2 linked regions of the Rhodoligotrophos appendicifer genome follow. The protein of the gene in region 2 interacts with the protein of the main gene of each other region in a pairwise test. Links are inferred from orthologs where the notes say so. Each region holds a gene or a part of one and is shown on either strand. Other genes may lie near its edges.

The links.
Region 1: the proteins of hfq (region 2) and rho interact in binary tests that used the Escherichia coli proteins (3 or more experiments, as listed by UniProt). The link is inferred for Rhodoligotrophos appendicifer from one-to-one orthologs.

What each region holds. Positions count from the first base shown.
Region 1 is NZ_VHKL01000001.1:596,931-603,450, forward strand. The notes cover bases 1,989-4,918. They hold rho (transcription termination factor Rho), read left to right. Parts: upstream 1,989-2,776; coding sequence 2,777-4,060; downstream 4,061-4,918. Other genes in these bases: hemE (uroporphyrinogen decarboxylase), read left to right, coding at 1,989-2,106; hemJ (protoporphyrinogen oxidase HemJ), read left to right, coding at 2,110-2,547; FKM97_RS02835 (thioredoxin domain-containing protein), read right to left, coding at 4,161-4,918. Also shown: FKM97_RS02815 (pyruvate, water dikinase regulatory protein), read right to left, coding at 1-638; more of hemE, read left to right, coding at 1,045-1,988; more of FKM97_RS02835, read right to left, coding at 4,919-6,182; tRNA uridine-5-carboxymethylaminomethyl(34) synthesis GTPase MnmE, read left to right, coding at 6,260-6,520. UniProt on the Escherichia coli protein: Facilitates transcription termination by a mechanism that involves Rho binding to the nascent RNA, activation of Rho's RNA-dependent ATPase activity, and release of the mRNA from the DNA template.
Region 2 is NZ_VHKL01000007.1:296,269-302,700, forward strand. Bases 1,667-4,508 are described here. They hold hfq (RNA chaperone Hfq), read right to left. Parts: upstream 3,291-4,508; coding sequence 3,042-3,290; downstream 1,667-3,041. Other genes in these bases: hflX (GTPase HflX), read right to left, coding at 1,667-3,034; trkA (Trk system potassium transporter TrkA), read right to left, coding at 3,468-4,508. Outside these bases: FKM97_RS17125 (MBL fold metallo-hydrolase), read left to right, coding at 1-791; mazG (nucleoside triphosphate pyrophosphohydrolase), read left to right, coding at 836-1,645; more of hflX, read right to left, coding at 1,646-1,666; more of trkA, read right to left, coding at 4,509-4,847; nitrogen assimilation response regulator NtrX, read right to left, coding at 4,916-6,304; FKM97_RS17155 (sensor histidine kinase NtrY-like), read right to left, coding at 6,305-6,432. UniProt on the Escherichia coli protein: RNA chaperone that binds small regulatory RNA (sRNAs) and mRNAs to facilitate mRNA translational regulation in response to envelope stress, environmental stress and changes in metabolite concentrations.

The sequences.
Region 1 (6,520 bases), on a different replicon or contig from region 2:
GACAGGAGCCGGTTGCGCCGGATCTGCGCGATCCGCTCTGCCGTTGCCACCAGTGCGACGACCAGAGGCCGGCCCAGCTTGTCCATATCCGAGGGCAGCGGGGCGCCGGGAACGATGGGAACATTCGCAGCTTTGATCCCGCGATTGGCAAGATAGATGCTGGTCGGCGTCTTCGACGTCCGGCTGACCCCGAGCAGGATGACATCGGCTCCGGCCAGATCGTGGCTTTGCTGCCCGTCATCATGGGCCATGGTGTAGTTCAGCGCCTCGATCCGCTTGAAATACTCGGCATCGAGCGTGTGCTGGCCGCCGATGCGCGGATGGGATTCTGCATTGAGATAAGATGCGAGAGCCGCCACCACCGGATCAAGGATCGAGATGTAGGGCAGTTCGAGGCGCCGGCAATGGCTTTCGAGGGCTGTGCGCAGCTCAGCATCCACCAGAGTGAACAGCACGATGCCCGGCGTATCCTCGATGTCCTGCAGCACCCGGTTCAGCTGTTTTGCGGTGCGCACGAGAGCGTAGGTATGCTCGATCGGGCGAAATTCATCATAATGTGCAACCGCAGCCCGGGCCACGGTGTTTAAGGTTTCTCCGGTCGAATCCGAGATGAGATGCAGATGGAAATAGGTCTTCAATTGATTATCCACACCGGGCACTGGAGACCGCAGGACACTATGTGGATAACCCCGGCCGGCTGCTAGACATTGGCAATCTTGTCGTCCCTGTCCAGATTTTAATTAACAATCCGGACGCAGAGCAGCGCTCCTGGACTCGAATCGTGGATAATCTGCAAAAGCTTGGTCAGTCCGTGCACGACCTGTTAATAAAATATTAAGCATGCGGACGACCCATCGAACGCATCCGCACGGTTCCGGTCCTTTTTTGACCGTACCGGAAACAAGTGGAATGCGAGAAGGTGAACAGGGATAAATGCGGGAGCCTGTGGGCAACTCCAACCACGTCTTGAAGCACCGATTCCCACCGTCCACTATCAAGAACAATCCTATTAGAAGATTCTTTAAGATTTGGTAAAAGCCCTTCATGTCCATCTCTCCCGCGACGCCCCAGGCGCCCTCCTCGAAAGCGTTGCTCGCGGTTCTGAGCAGCACTCCTGCCCGTCGTCGCCCCATTTGGATGATGCGGCAAGCCGGCCGCTATCTTCCCGAATATCGGGCGTTGAGAGAGCAGGCCGGCTCCTTTCTCAATCTCTGCTATAATCCGCCCTTGGCCGCCGAGGTGACGCTGCAGCCTTTGCAGCGTTTCGATCTCGATGCAGCCATCCTGTTTGCGGATATTCTCCTCATACCTCAGGCTCTCGGCGTCGACTTGACCTTTGCCGAGGGTGAAGGCCCCGTTCTGTCGACGGTGACCGATGCTGCTGGTGTCGCGGCTTTGAAGTCAGACGGAGCAGCGAGCCGGCTGTCTCCGGTCTATGAGACTGTGGAGCGCGTGGCCGCCGCCAAGGCCGACCACGTGACCCTCATTGGCTTCTGTGGCGCACCGTGGACGGTCGCGAGCTACATGATCGAGGGCCGCGGGTCGAACCGGCAGAAGGCCAGGCTGGCCGCGATCCGCGGGGAAGACTGGTTTGCTCACCTCATGGACATCGTGACGGAGGCCTCGATCGACTATCTCGTTGCCCAGCTGAAGGCCGGTGCCGAAGCTGTGCAGATCTTCGACAGTTGGGCCGGAGACCTTCCCGCCCGGCAGTTTGAGCGATGGTCCATTCAGCCGATCCAGCGCATGGTTGACGGCATTCGCGCAGCCGTTCCCGATGCCAGGATCATCGGCTTTCCCAAGGGCGTTGGCAGTGCGGCACTCTCCTTCGCGAAGGCGACGAATGTCGATGCGGTCGGCGTCGATTCCGCCGTGGCCCTGGACACCATGAAGGATCTATCCCGCCATTGCGCCGTTCAGGGGAACATCGACCCCCTCACCCTCGTCGCCGGAGGAGCCGCCCTCGACGAAGCCGTGGATGATCTGGTGGGTGCCTTGCCGCAGGACCGGCACATCGTCAATCTCGGCCATGGCATCGTGCCGGAGACCCCGATCCAGCATGTGGCGCAATTCGTCGATCGGGTGCGGCGGGGCGACCGGAGCTGATCCGTGGCAGAATGGTATCCCTGGCTCAAGGCCTTCCACATCATCTTCATGGTCAGCTGGATGGCCGGCCTGCTCTACCTCCCCCGGCTCTTCGTCTATCACTGCGGCGCGGTTGCCGGCAGCGATCAGAGCGAGACCTTCAAGATCATGGAGCGGCGCCTCTACCGGGGCATCATGGGTCCGTCGTTCATCGGGACCTGGCTTTTCGGCCTCTCCCTCGCCTATACCCTCAGTCCCGGCATCTGGTCCGATGGTTGGTTTCACATGAAGCTGACGCTCGTCATCATCATGAGCGGCGTCCATGGTTTTCTGGGCGGGCAGGTCAAGACTTTCGCCGCCGACGGAAATCGTCGCTCCGCGCGTTTCTTCAGGATTATCAACGAGGTGCCCGCCGTGATCCTCGTTATCGTGGTCATCCTGGTGGTTGTTAAGCCATTTTAAGGGGCCGACGCGTGAAACCTATTTAAATTCAGTTTGCAATTTGCTACATTGCGCAAAACCGTAAGGCAAATCACTTGCCCATGAAGCGGTGACGGTACGTAATTTCGGTACCCACTCAGCGTCTCTCCTTCCATTCGCCGAGTTCTGTAAAAGGGCGCAAACAGCGCGTTTTTCACCTTTCCGCAGTTCCTCGGACGATCCCCACTCTCTCTTTTGTTACCGGTGCACCATGACCGACCTCTCTGGACTCAAAGAAACCAAGCTTCACGAATTGAAGATGAAGCCGCCGGCAGAATTATTGACGCTCGCCGAAGAGCTCGAGATCGAGAATGCCAGTGCCCTGCGCAAGCAGGAACTGATGTTCGCGATCCTCAAGAGCCTGGCGACGCGCGATGTGGAAATCATCGGCGAAGGCGTCGTCGAAGTTCTCCAGGACGGCTTTGGGTTTCTGAGATCCCCCGATGCCAACTACCTTCCCGGACCTGACGACATCTATGTCAGTCCCAGCCAGATCCGCCGGTTCAACCTGCGCACCGGAGACACCGTCGAAGGCCAGATCAGAAGTCCGAAGGATGGCGAGCGCTATTTCGCGCTGCTGAAGGTCAACACGATCAATTTCGAAGATCCCGACCAGACCCGGCACAAGATCCATTTCGACAATCTGACGCCTCTCTATCCCGATGAGCGGCTGGAGATGGAGATCGGCGATCCCACCGTGAGGGACATGAGCTCGCGGGTCATCGGACTGGTCGCTCCTCTCGGCAAAGGCCAGCGCGGTCTCATCGTCGCTCCGCCCCGCACCGGTAAGACCGTTCTGCTGCAGAACATCGCCCATTCCATCACGACGAACCATCCCGAGGCCTACCTGATCGTGCTGCTCATCGACGAGCGGCCGGAGGAAGTCACGGACATGAAGCGCTCGGTCAAAGGCGAGGTCGTCAGCTCCACCTTCGACGAACCCGCCTCGCGGCACGTCCAGGTGGCGGAAATGGTCATCGAGAAGGCCAAGCGCCTGGTCGAGCACCGCCGTGATGTCGTCATCCTGCTGGATTCCATCACCCGGCTGGGCCGAGCCTACAACACGGTAGTGCCGTCATCGGGCAAGGTGCTGACCGGCGGTGTCGACGCCAATGCTCTCCAGCGCCCCAAGCGCTTCTTCGGCGCCGCGCGCAATATCGAAGAGGGGGGATCGCTCACCATCATCGCGACCGCACTCATCGATACCGGCAGCCGCATGGACGAGGTGATCTTCGAGGAATTCAAGGGCACTGGCAATTCGGAGCTCATCCTGGACCGCAAGGTTGCCGACAAGCGCGTGTTCCCGGCCATCGATATCGTCCGTTCCGGGACCCGGAAGGAAGAGCTTCTGGTTCGTCCCGACGAACTCAAGAGGATGTACGTCTTGCGCCGGATCCTGTCGCAGATGGGCACCGTGGATGCCATCGAGTTCCTGCTCGACAAGATCAAGCAGACCAAGAGCAATGCCGATCTGTTCTCCATGATGAACAACTAGACGGCCTCGGCTGCCCCGGGAATTGGGTGTTTATGAACCCGATCCCCGGTGGGCTGGCCGGCAGGTTATTTCGAGATGCAGGACGTCATAGCCCTCTCGCTCAGCTGTGAGGGCGCTTGATCAACGCTGCAACCTCCTCCGTTTCGGTGACCGGGAGCGAACAGGTCGTACCCCTGCAGAGATACAGGGTAGGGCGACCATCCACCATGGTCTTACCCGCGGCGGGGTGGTCCCGACCGAGCTGGCTCGTCGTCTTCAGCGTGAGGATCATACGGCTGGGGATCGACTGCGCCAACACCGCGCGTCGCAGGGAGCTCGCCTCATCAAAGTCAGAGGCGACGATGATGACCTGGGTGAGCGCCACGAGGTCTTCGAAGCCGTTCAGCATCCCGGCATGGGAGAAGATGTTGCCCACGGCGTCACCGCTGAAGGTGGCGAGAATGGCCTCGGCACGCCGGGTATGCTCGGTATGGCCGGTCGCTAGAGCAAGACGGGCCAGATTGCCGACCATCGTGGCGTTTGCATTGGGTGTGGCATCGTCGAGGGAGAGCTTCTGTCGCGTGATGAGCGCCTCCGCATCGCTGGCCGTGTAGAAATATCCGCCGTCTCGGACATCCCAATAATATGTGTTGAAGGGCTCAATCAGGTCTTCGGCATCAGCGATGAACCGGTCCTCGCCCGTCGCCTCGTAGAGCGAGAGTGCTGCCTTGATGAGGTTCGCGTAATCATCGGCGATCGCGGTATGGCGGGCATGGCCCTCCCGTAAGGAATGACGGAGTCTGCCCTCGATCCTCATCTGCGTCAGGATGACGTCGAACGCGTCGCGAGCTGCCTGGATCCAGGATGGGTTTTCGAAAGCCGCCCCGGCTTCCGCCAGAGTTGCGATCATGAGACCATTCCAATCCGCTAGAACCTTGTCGTCCCAACCGGGCCGAATACGGCCCTCCCGGGCTTTGAGGAGCACGGATCGGGCGTCCCTCAGTTGCGACTCCCGTGCGTCATCAAGGAGGGCCGGGTGATTCAGGCGATTGAGGATGGTATGTCCATCCCAATTCCCCCGTTCCGTGACATCATAGACGGAACAGAAGAGCGCGCTCATCTCAGGCGGCAGAATGGCTTCGATCTCTGCGCGCGACCAGACATAGAACTTGCCTTCGACGCCTTCGGAATCCGCATCAAGGCTGGCGGCGAACCCGCCGGAGGGTGCGATCATCTCTGAGAGCAGCCACGTCACGGTCTCCTCGATTCGGGTCCGGAACAGGTCATTGCCGGTGTCCTGCCATACCAGGATCATGAGGTCGAGGATCTGGGCATTGTCGTAGAGCATCTTTTCGAAATGCGGGACCAGCCAGGCCGCATCGACGGAGTAGCGGGAGAAGCCGCCTGCCAGATGATCATAGATCCCGCCTTGGCCCATATGGGTGAGGGTGGTGACGACGCTGTCGCGGAACCTGTCCTCCCCCCTGCGCAGATAGGCGCGCCACAGCAGGCTGAACAGCGGCACTTGTGGAAACTTCGGGGCGCCGCGCAAGCCTCCCTGGATGGGATCGGTGATGTCGACGATCTGGCTCGCCGCCTGATCGAGCAGATCCAGCGACAGGGGTGCCGGCTGTGACCGTGGCGGCGCGCGGAGGGCTGCTGCGAGCGCCTCGCTGTTATGGCGAACCTTGTCGGGCTCGGTGTGGTAGATCCGCGAGATCTCGGTCAAGACATGAGGGAAGCCCGGCCGGCCATAGCCCGACTCCGGTGGAAAATAGGTGCCGCCCCAGAATGGCTCCCCCTGCGGAGTCAGGAACATGGTGAGGGGCCATCCGCCCTGCTCGCCAAGTCGGTGCAGGGCATCCATATAGATCTTGTCGATGTCGGGCCGTTCCTCGCGATCGACCTTGATATTGACGAACCGCTCGTTCATGAGTGCCGCGATTTCTGGGTTTTCGAAGCTCTCATGGGCCATGACATGGCACCAGTGGCAGGCGGCATAGCCCACGGAGAGCAGGATCGGCCGGTCCAGCGACTGGGCAAGCGCCAAGGCGTCAGGCCCCCAGGGCATCCAATGCACCGGGTTGTCCTTGTGCTGGAGGAGATAGGGACTGGTTTCCCGGGCGAGGAGGTTGGATGACATTGGACTTTCCTGGGCTTCGTCGGAACACCCGATGGTAACGGCGAAATGCGCACATGGTGCCGGAGCTTTTGTTTCACGTGAATCCTGATCGCGCAGTGAATCGAACGGTCGACACGATCTTTGCCCCCTCTTCCGGTGCCGGACGGGCCGCAATTGCGGTTGTCCGGTTGACCGGACCTGAATGCAAGACCGTCTGTATAAGGATCTGCGGTGACGTCCCGCCCCCGCGTCGTGCGTCGCTGCGCAGAATCCGCAACCCCGATACGAGTGTCGTTATCGACCAGGCACTCGTGCTCTGGCTGCCTGGCCCCTCGACCTTTTCGGGCGAGGATATGCTT
Region 2 (6,432 bases):
TCGGCTGCGGGTCCTCCGCCGGGGTGCCGCGCATCGGCAACCACTGGGGTGTTTGCGATCCTGAAAATCCCAAGAACCGCAGGCGGCGATGCTCGATTCTCATCGAGAAGACCGGAGACTCAGGAGTAACGCGGATCCTGGTCGACACAACGCCGGATGTCCGCGAACAGCTGCTAATGGCGGATGTCGGCATTCTCGATGGGGTGATCTTTACCCATGATCATGCCGATCATTGCCACGGCATCGACGAGTTGCGAGCCGTAGCGATCAATGGAAGGCGTCGTGTGCGGGTGTGGGCCGACGAGCGAACGATGGGTGAGCTGCACGCCCGCTTCGGCTATTGCTTCGAAACACCGCCAGGCTCGAGCTATCCGCCTATCCTGACAGCACATCCCATTGTGGCAGGTGAACCCGTAGAGATCGATGGGCCCGGAGGCACCATCCAGATTCTCCCGTTCGACCTGGAGCATGGCGATATCATGGCGCTGGGGCTAAGGATCGGAAATCTTGCTTACACGCCCGACGTCAATGGCATTCCGGATGCAGCCCTCGCAACGTTGGAGAATCTCGATATCTGGGTCATCGATGCCTTACGGCCGATGCCTCATCCCACCCATTTCGATCTTGAGACTGCCTTGCTCTGGATCGAGCGCATGCACCCCCGAAGAGCTGTGCTGACGAATATGCATATCGACCTGGACTATGCGCAGCTGAGAAGGTCGCTTCCAGCTCATATCGAGCCAGCCTTTGACGGGATGCAGCTCGACCTCACCTCTCCACAGCCAATTTAGTTTCCATAATATAGATTATGCGACACTCTGAGATGACAGACCCTTTGGGAGATCCCCGATCCATTGAGACCTTGCTGGCGGTGATGAATGCACTGCGTACGCCCGAGACCGGTTGTCCGTGGGACCTCGAACAAGATTTTTCGAGTATCGCTCCTTACACAATCGAAGAAGCCTATGAGGTGGCTGATGCGATCGAGCGGCTGAACATGGAGGATTTGTGCGACGAGCTCGGCGACCTCCAGCTGCAGGTCGTCTATCACGCCCGGTTGGCAGATGAAGCCGGCAGTTTCTCTTTCGGTGATGTGATCGAAGCGATCGTCACCAAGATGATCCGGCGGCACCCGCATGTTTTTGGCGATGCGGAAGGCGTCAAATCCGTAGCCGTGAAGGGAATGTGGGAAGGCATCAAGGCATCCGAACGGTCGGCAAGGACGGAAGGCGGCGGAGACACCTCTAGCAGCCTTTTGGCCGACATCCCTGTGGCCCTCCCCGGTTTGACACGCGCCGTGAAGCTGCAGTCGCGCGCGGCACGGGTCGGGTTCGATTGGCCCAATCTCGAGCCGGTGTTTGCGAAAGTCGAAGAAGAGATCGTGGAACTCAAGGACGCTGTAGCCGAGGGGACCGATAAAGCCCACATTGCCGAGGAGCTAGGTGATCTTTTGTTCGTGATCGCCAATATCGCTCGACACCTCGAGATCAATCCTGAGGGCGCTCTGCGGTCGGCAAACGCTAAGTTCATTAGGCGCTTCAATCACATAGAGCAGAGTGTGAAGGCCAGTGGACAAGAGCTCGAAACTGTGGGGCTCGATGGCCTGGATCGATTGTGGGACGAGGCAAAGAGCAAGGGTTTGTAGTCAGCTCATGGGCATTTCGACAGGCGCCGACAAAGCATCCGCGTAACGGCTGCGCAAAACCTCTGACTTTTCTGCGGGCACGCGCACGATCAAGGCAATGCTGCCATCCTCAGCTTCTCGGCGCTCCAGCACCTCTCCCGTCTCGTAAAGCCAGGACAACGCAGCACCATCCTCTCCCTTCAGTGACAAGGAATAGGTTTTGGCCGCTTCCGCCAGCCGGTGCTCCACAGCGGCAAGGAGACTGGGCACCCCCTCCCCGGTTACGGCAGAAACAAGAATGACATCGTCACGGCGCTCCGCCTGATTTTGCACGGCAGCCCGGTCTTCTGGGGTCAGCAGGTCGATCTTGTTCCAAATTTCAGTGATATGAGACCGGCGTTCTTCACCAAGCCCTAGGGTGGTCAGAACCTGCAGGACATCCGCCGCCTGCGCATCGCTTTCCGGATGGCTGATGTCACGGACGTGAAGGATGAATGTTGCTTCCAGGACTTCTTCAAGAGTCGCTCGAAATGCCGCTACCAGATCTGTCGGCAACTCAGAAATAAAACCAACCGTGTCAGACAGGATCACCATACGGCCATGCGGCAGCTTCAGCTGTCGCATCGTCGGATCCAACGTGGCGAAGAGCATATTTTCAGCCAGAACTCCAGCCTTGGTCAACTGATTGAACAGGGTGGATTTGCCCGCATTAGTATAGCCGACCAGGGCGACAATCGGATAAGGGACCCGGCGTCTGTTCTCACGATGCAACTCACGGCGACGCTTCACCTTTTCCAGTTCAACCTTAATCTTGACGATGCGGTCCTGGATCACCCGACGATCGGCTTCGATTTGAGTTTCACCCGGACCACCGAGAAAGCCGAAGCCACCACGTTGCCGTTCCAGATGGGTCCATGACCGGACTAGGCGGCTCTTTTGATAGGTGAGATGGGCAAGCTCCACCTGCATCCGCCCTTCCCGGGTCCTCGCCCGGCGGCCGAAAATCTCGAGGATAAGGCCTGTGCGATCGAGCACCTTGGCGTTCCAGGCGCGTTCGAGATTTCGTTGTTGCACAGGCGTGAGGGAGGCGTTCACCACAACCAGCTCGACTTCAAGCTCTTTCAGCTCAGCGGCGATCTCCTCGACTTTACCACCGCCAATCAAAGTGGCCGGCGTCGCCTTTGTCAGGATCACGGAGATCATGCCCTGGACTTCGAGGTCGATGGCCAGCGCCAACCCATGCGCTTCTTCCAGGCGCTCGTCCTCCTCCCGCAGAATCAGTGACTCGCTACCGAGGACGGCACCTGGACGGCGGCGAAATCCCACATGCACCAGATAGGCACGGGTCGCCGAACTTTCTTCGACCTGAAAGGAGATGGGCGCAATCCGCCTATCTCCAGTTTCTCGCATTTCGCCCTTAATCGTCACTACCGCCGTTTTCCTCGTAAAGTTTGATCGGAGCACTGGGCATGATGGTTGAAATTGCATGCTTGTAAACGAGCTGGGAAAGCCCGTCCCGCCGCAGCAAGACGCAGAAATTATCGAACCAAACGATCACCCCTTGAAGCTTCACCCCGTTGACCAGGAAAATGGTCAAAGGGACATGTTCTTTCCGAACTTTGTTCAGGAAGATATCTTGCAGGTTTTGCTGTTTTTCTGAGGCCATTGTCGTTCCCGCATAATGTTGAAGACGGATGCCGCACACACACACGCGGCTCGTCCTAGTCTCGAGCCTTAGGCCAAAAGCCTGTCGGCATTGGGGCAAAGCCCCATCAAGACGCTAACATACATAGGACGGGTCGACGACGAGCAACAGTGTCTGTGAAGCCACAGGAGTGCTGCATCAGAAATATTCGAGGCTCACGCGGAAAAGATGTTCAACGTCCCTCACCATGCCGGCCAGAGCGAATATAACAATGCGGTCGCGAGGCTTGATTTCGGTCGCGCCGTTTGGAATCGAAACCTTCCCGTTCCGCACGATTGCGCCGATCCGAACACCGTCGGGCAGATCCGCCTCGCGTAGGGGCTTGCCCACCACTGGAGAGGTCTCGAGGGCCTCCACCTCAAGCACCTCGCCCTCCCCGTTTTGGACCGGATGGACGCCACGGATGCGCCCCCTACGAACGTGGCGCAGTATGCTTGAGACGGTCACTGCCCGCGGACTGATATAGGCATCGATGCCGAATGTGTTGAGTACGGGATTGAAATCTGGGCTGGAGACCAGACAGAAGCTTTGCTGGGCGCCTTCATGCTTTGCCAATACCGCCGACAAGATATTGACCTTGTCGTCATTGGTGAGCGCGACAAAAGCGTCAGCCTCTTGGGCTCCAGCTTCACGCAGCAATTCCTGCTCCATAGAACTTCCATGCAGGACCAGTGTTCGCTGCAGGTCTTCTGCGATCAAGCTTGCTCGCTCTCTGTTGATCTCGATGATTTTCACATGAACGCCCCGCCCCTGGCGCTCTTCGAGCTTGGTCGCAACATAGAGGCCAATATTTCCTCCGCCGGCGATGACAACGCGGCGGGCTGGCTTTTCCTCATGCCCGAACAGGCCCAGAACACGTTCAGCTTGGCTGCGGTCGGCAATTACATAAATGTCATCTCCGATAAGCATCTGGTCGGTGCCGTGGGGAACAAAAAGCTTACCGTTCCGAACAATGCTGACCACTGTGGCTTGGAGGTCTGGAAAAAGCTCGGTTAGCTGACGCAAAGGTGTGTCAACCACGGGACAATTGTCACGCAGCCGGATCGCCATCGCGATGACCTGTTCTTCGACGAAGTGAACGGCTTCGAAGGCGCCTGGCAAGTTAAGCCGGCGTAGAACCATCTCGCCCACGGCTGTTTCCGGAGAGATGATCACGTCGATCGGAAGGTTCGAACGGGAGTAGAGCGTCCGCCATTTCGGATCAAGGTACGTTTGTGCTCTCACTCGAGCGATCTTGGTTGGAATATCAAACAGTGAATGCGCGATCTGGCACGCCATCATGTTGACTTCATCGACCATGGTCACGGCAATGATCATGTCCGCATCACGCGCTCCCGCCTGCTCAAGAATGTCAGGATGGGAGCCGTGGCCAACGAAGCCACGCACGTCTAGCGCGTCCGTTACCGCCTGGATCAGTTTAGGGGAGACATCGATAATGGTGACATCGTTGTCCTCCCGGGCCAGCCGCTCGGCGATGCCACGACCCACCTGCCCTGCCCCGCAGATAATGATCTTCATAGATTTCTGCTGGCCTTGTGCGATGACGCCCGGGCAACTGTCCCGTTCAAATTACATACGGTCCAAAGCTAATGGAGCTCCATCGCCTTTTCCCCTACCCCCAAAAGCTTGAGCTTCCGATGAAGAGCTGAGCGCTCCATTCCGACAAAGGCTGCCGTCTTTGAGATGTTGCCGCCAAAGCGAGCGATTTGCGCAGCTAGATACTCGCGTTCAAATATTTCGCGCGCTTCACGAAGCGGCAAGGACATCAGTTGTTCGGCACCATTGCCATTGGCCAACGGCGGCATGAACCCGCCAAGCTCGCTCGGCAGCATCGAGGCAGTGATCTCGGTTCCTGGCTCGCCGCCCGCCAATATCATGAGCCGTTCGACATTGTTCCTTAGCTGCCGGACGTTTCCCGGCCAGTCAAGCGTCTGCAAAATAGCCAGCGCGTCATCAGAAACATCGCGCATCGGTTGCCCTGATATCGATGAATACTGGCGAATGAAGTGTGAAATCAGAGCTGGAATATCATCGCGCCTTTCCCCGAGCGCAGGCAGGCGTATCGGCACCACATTTAGACGATGATAGAGATCCTCGCGGAGCAATCCCTGCTCAATCATGCGGGGCAGATCCCTGCAGGTGGAGGAAACGATACGGACATCGACTTTAACGCGGTTCGAGCCGCCGACGCGCAGAAACGTCTGGTCGACCAGAACCCGCAGTATCTTGCCCTGAGTCTCTATGGGCATATCGGCGACCTCGTCGATGAAGAGCGTGCCGCCATGAGCCTCTTCGAATGCCCCTATACGGGCGAGGGAGCCATCTGTGTTCTCCACCCCGAAAAGCTCTTCCTCCATTCGCTCCGGCGCCATTGTTGCTGCGGACAAGATGACAAAAGGCCCGTCTGTGCGGTGGGACCAAGTGTGCAGTACACGCGCCGTAAGTTCCTTGCCTGAGCCAAGGGGGCCCGCGATAAGGACTCTACTATTGGTCGGCGCCACTTTCTTCACCAACTGGCGCAACTGGCGCATCACAGCGGATTCGCCGATCAATTCCGCCAGGGCCCCTGCCCGCTCCTTCAGCTCCTCATTCTCGCGGCGCAAGCGCGAGGCCTCAAGCGCCCTTCCCACGACCAGAATCAGGCGGTCCGCCTTGAACGGCTTTTCGATGTATTCATAAGCACCGCGCTTAATGGCGGAAACGGCTGTCTCAATATTGCCGTGACCGGAAATGATGACAACGGGCACTTCTGGATGATTTTTCTTGATCACGATCAGAAGATCGAGACCGTCCAGCTTTGATCCTTGTAACCAGATATCCAGTACGATCAGAGACGGGCGACGGCTCTGAATGGCAGCCAGAGCGCTATCACTGTCATGCGCCAAACGCGCTTCATACCCTTCATCTTCAAGAATGCCGGCAATGAGATTGCGGATGTCGGCCTCGTCGTCGACGATGAGAATATCCGAAGCCATCTACGGTTCCCTCTTGTTTTCAATTTCATTGTTGACCACCCCTACGCCCTCTCTCCGCTCATGCGCCTCGACCTCCGAGGCTCGCAGATCTGCCGTCGGCGCTTGCGGCGCGACAGGCGTCTGCTCAT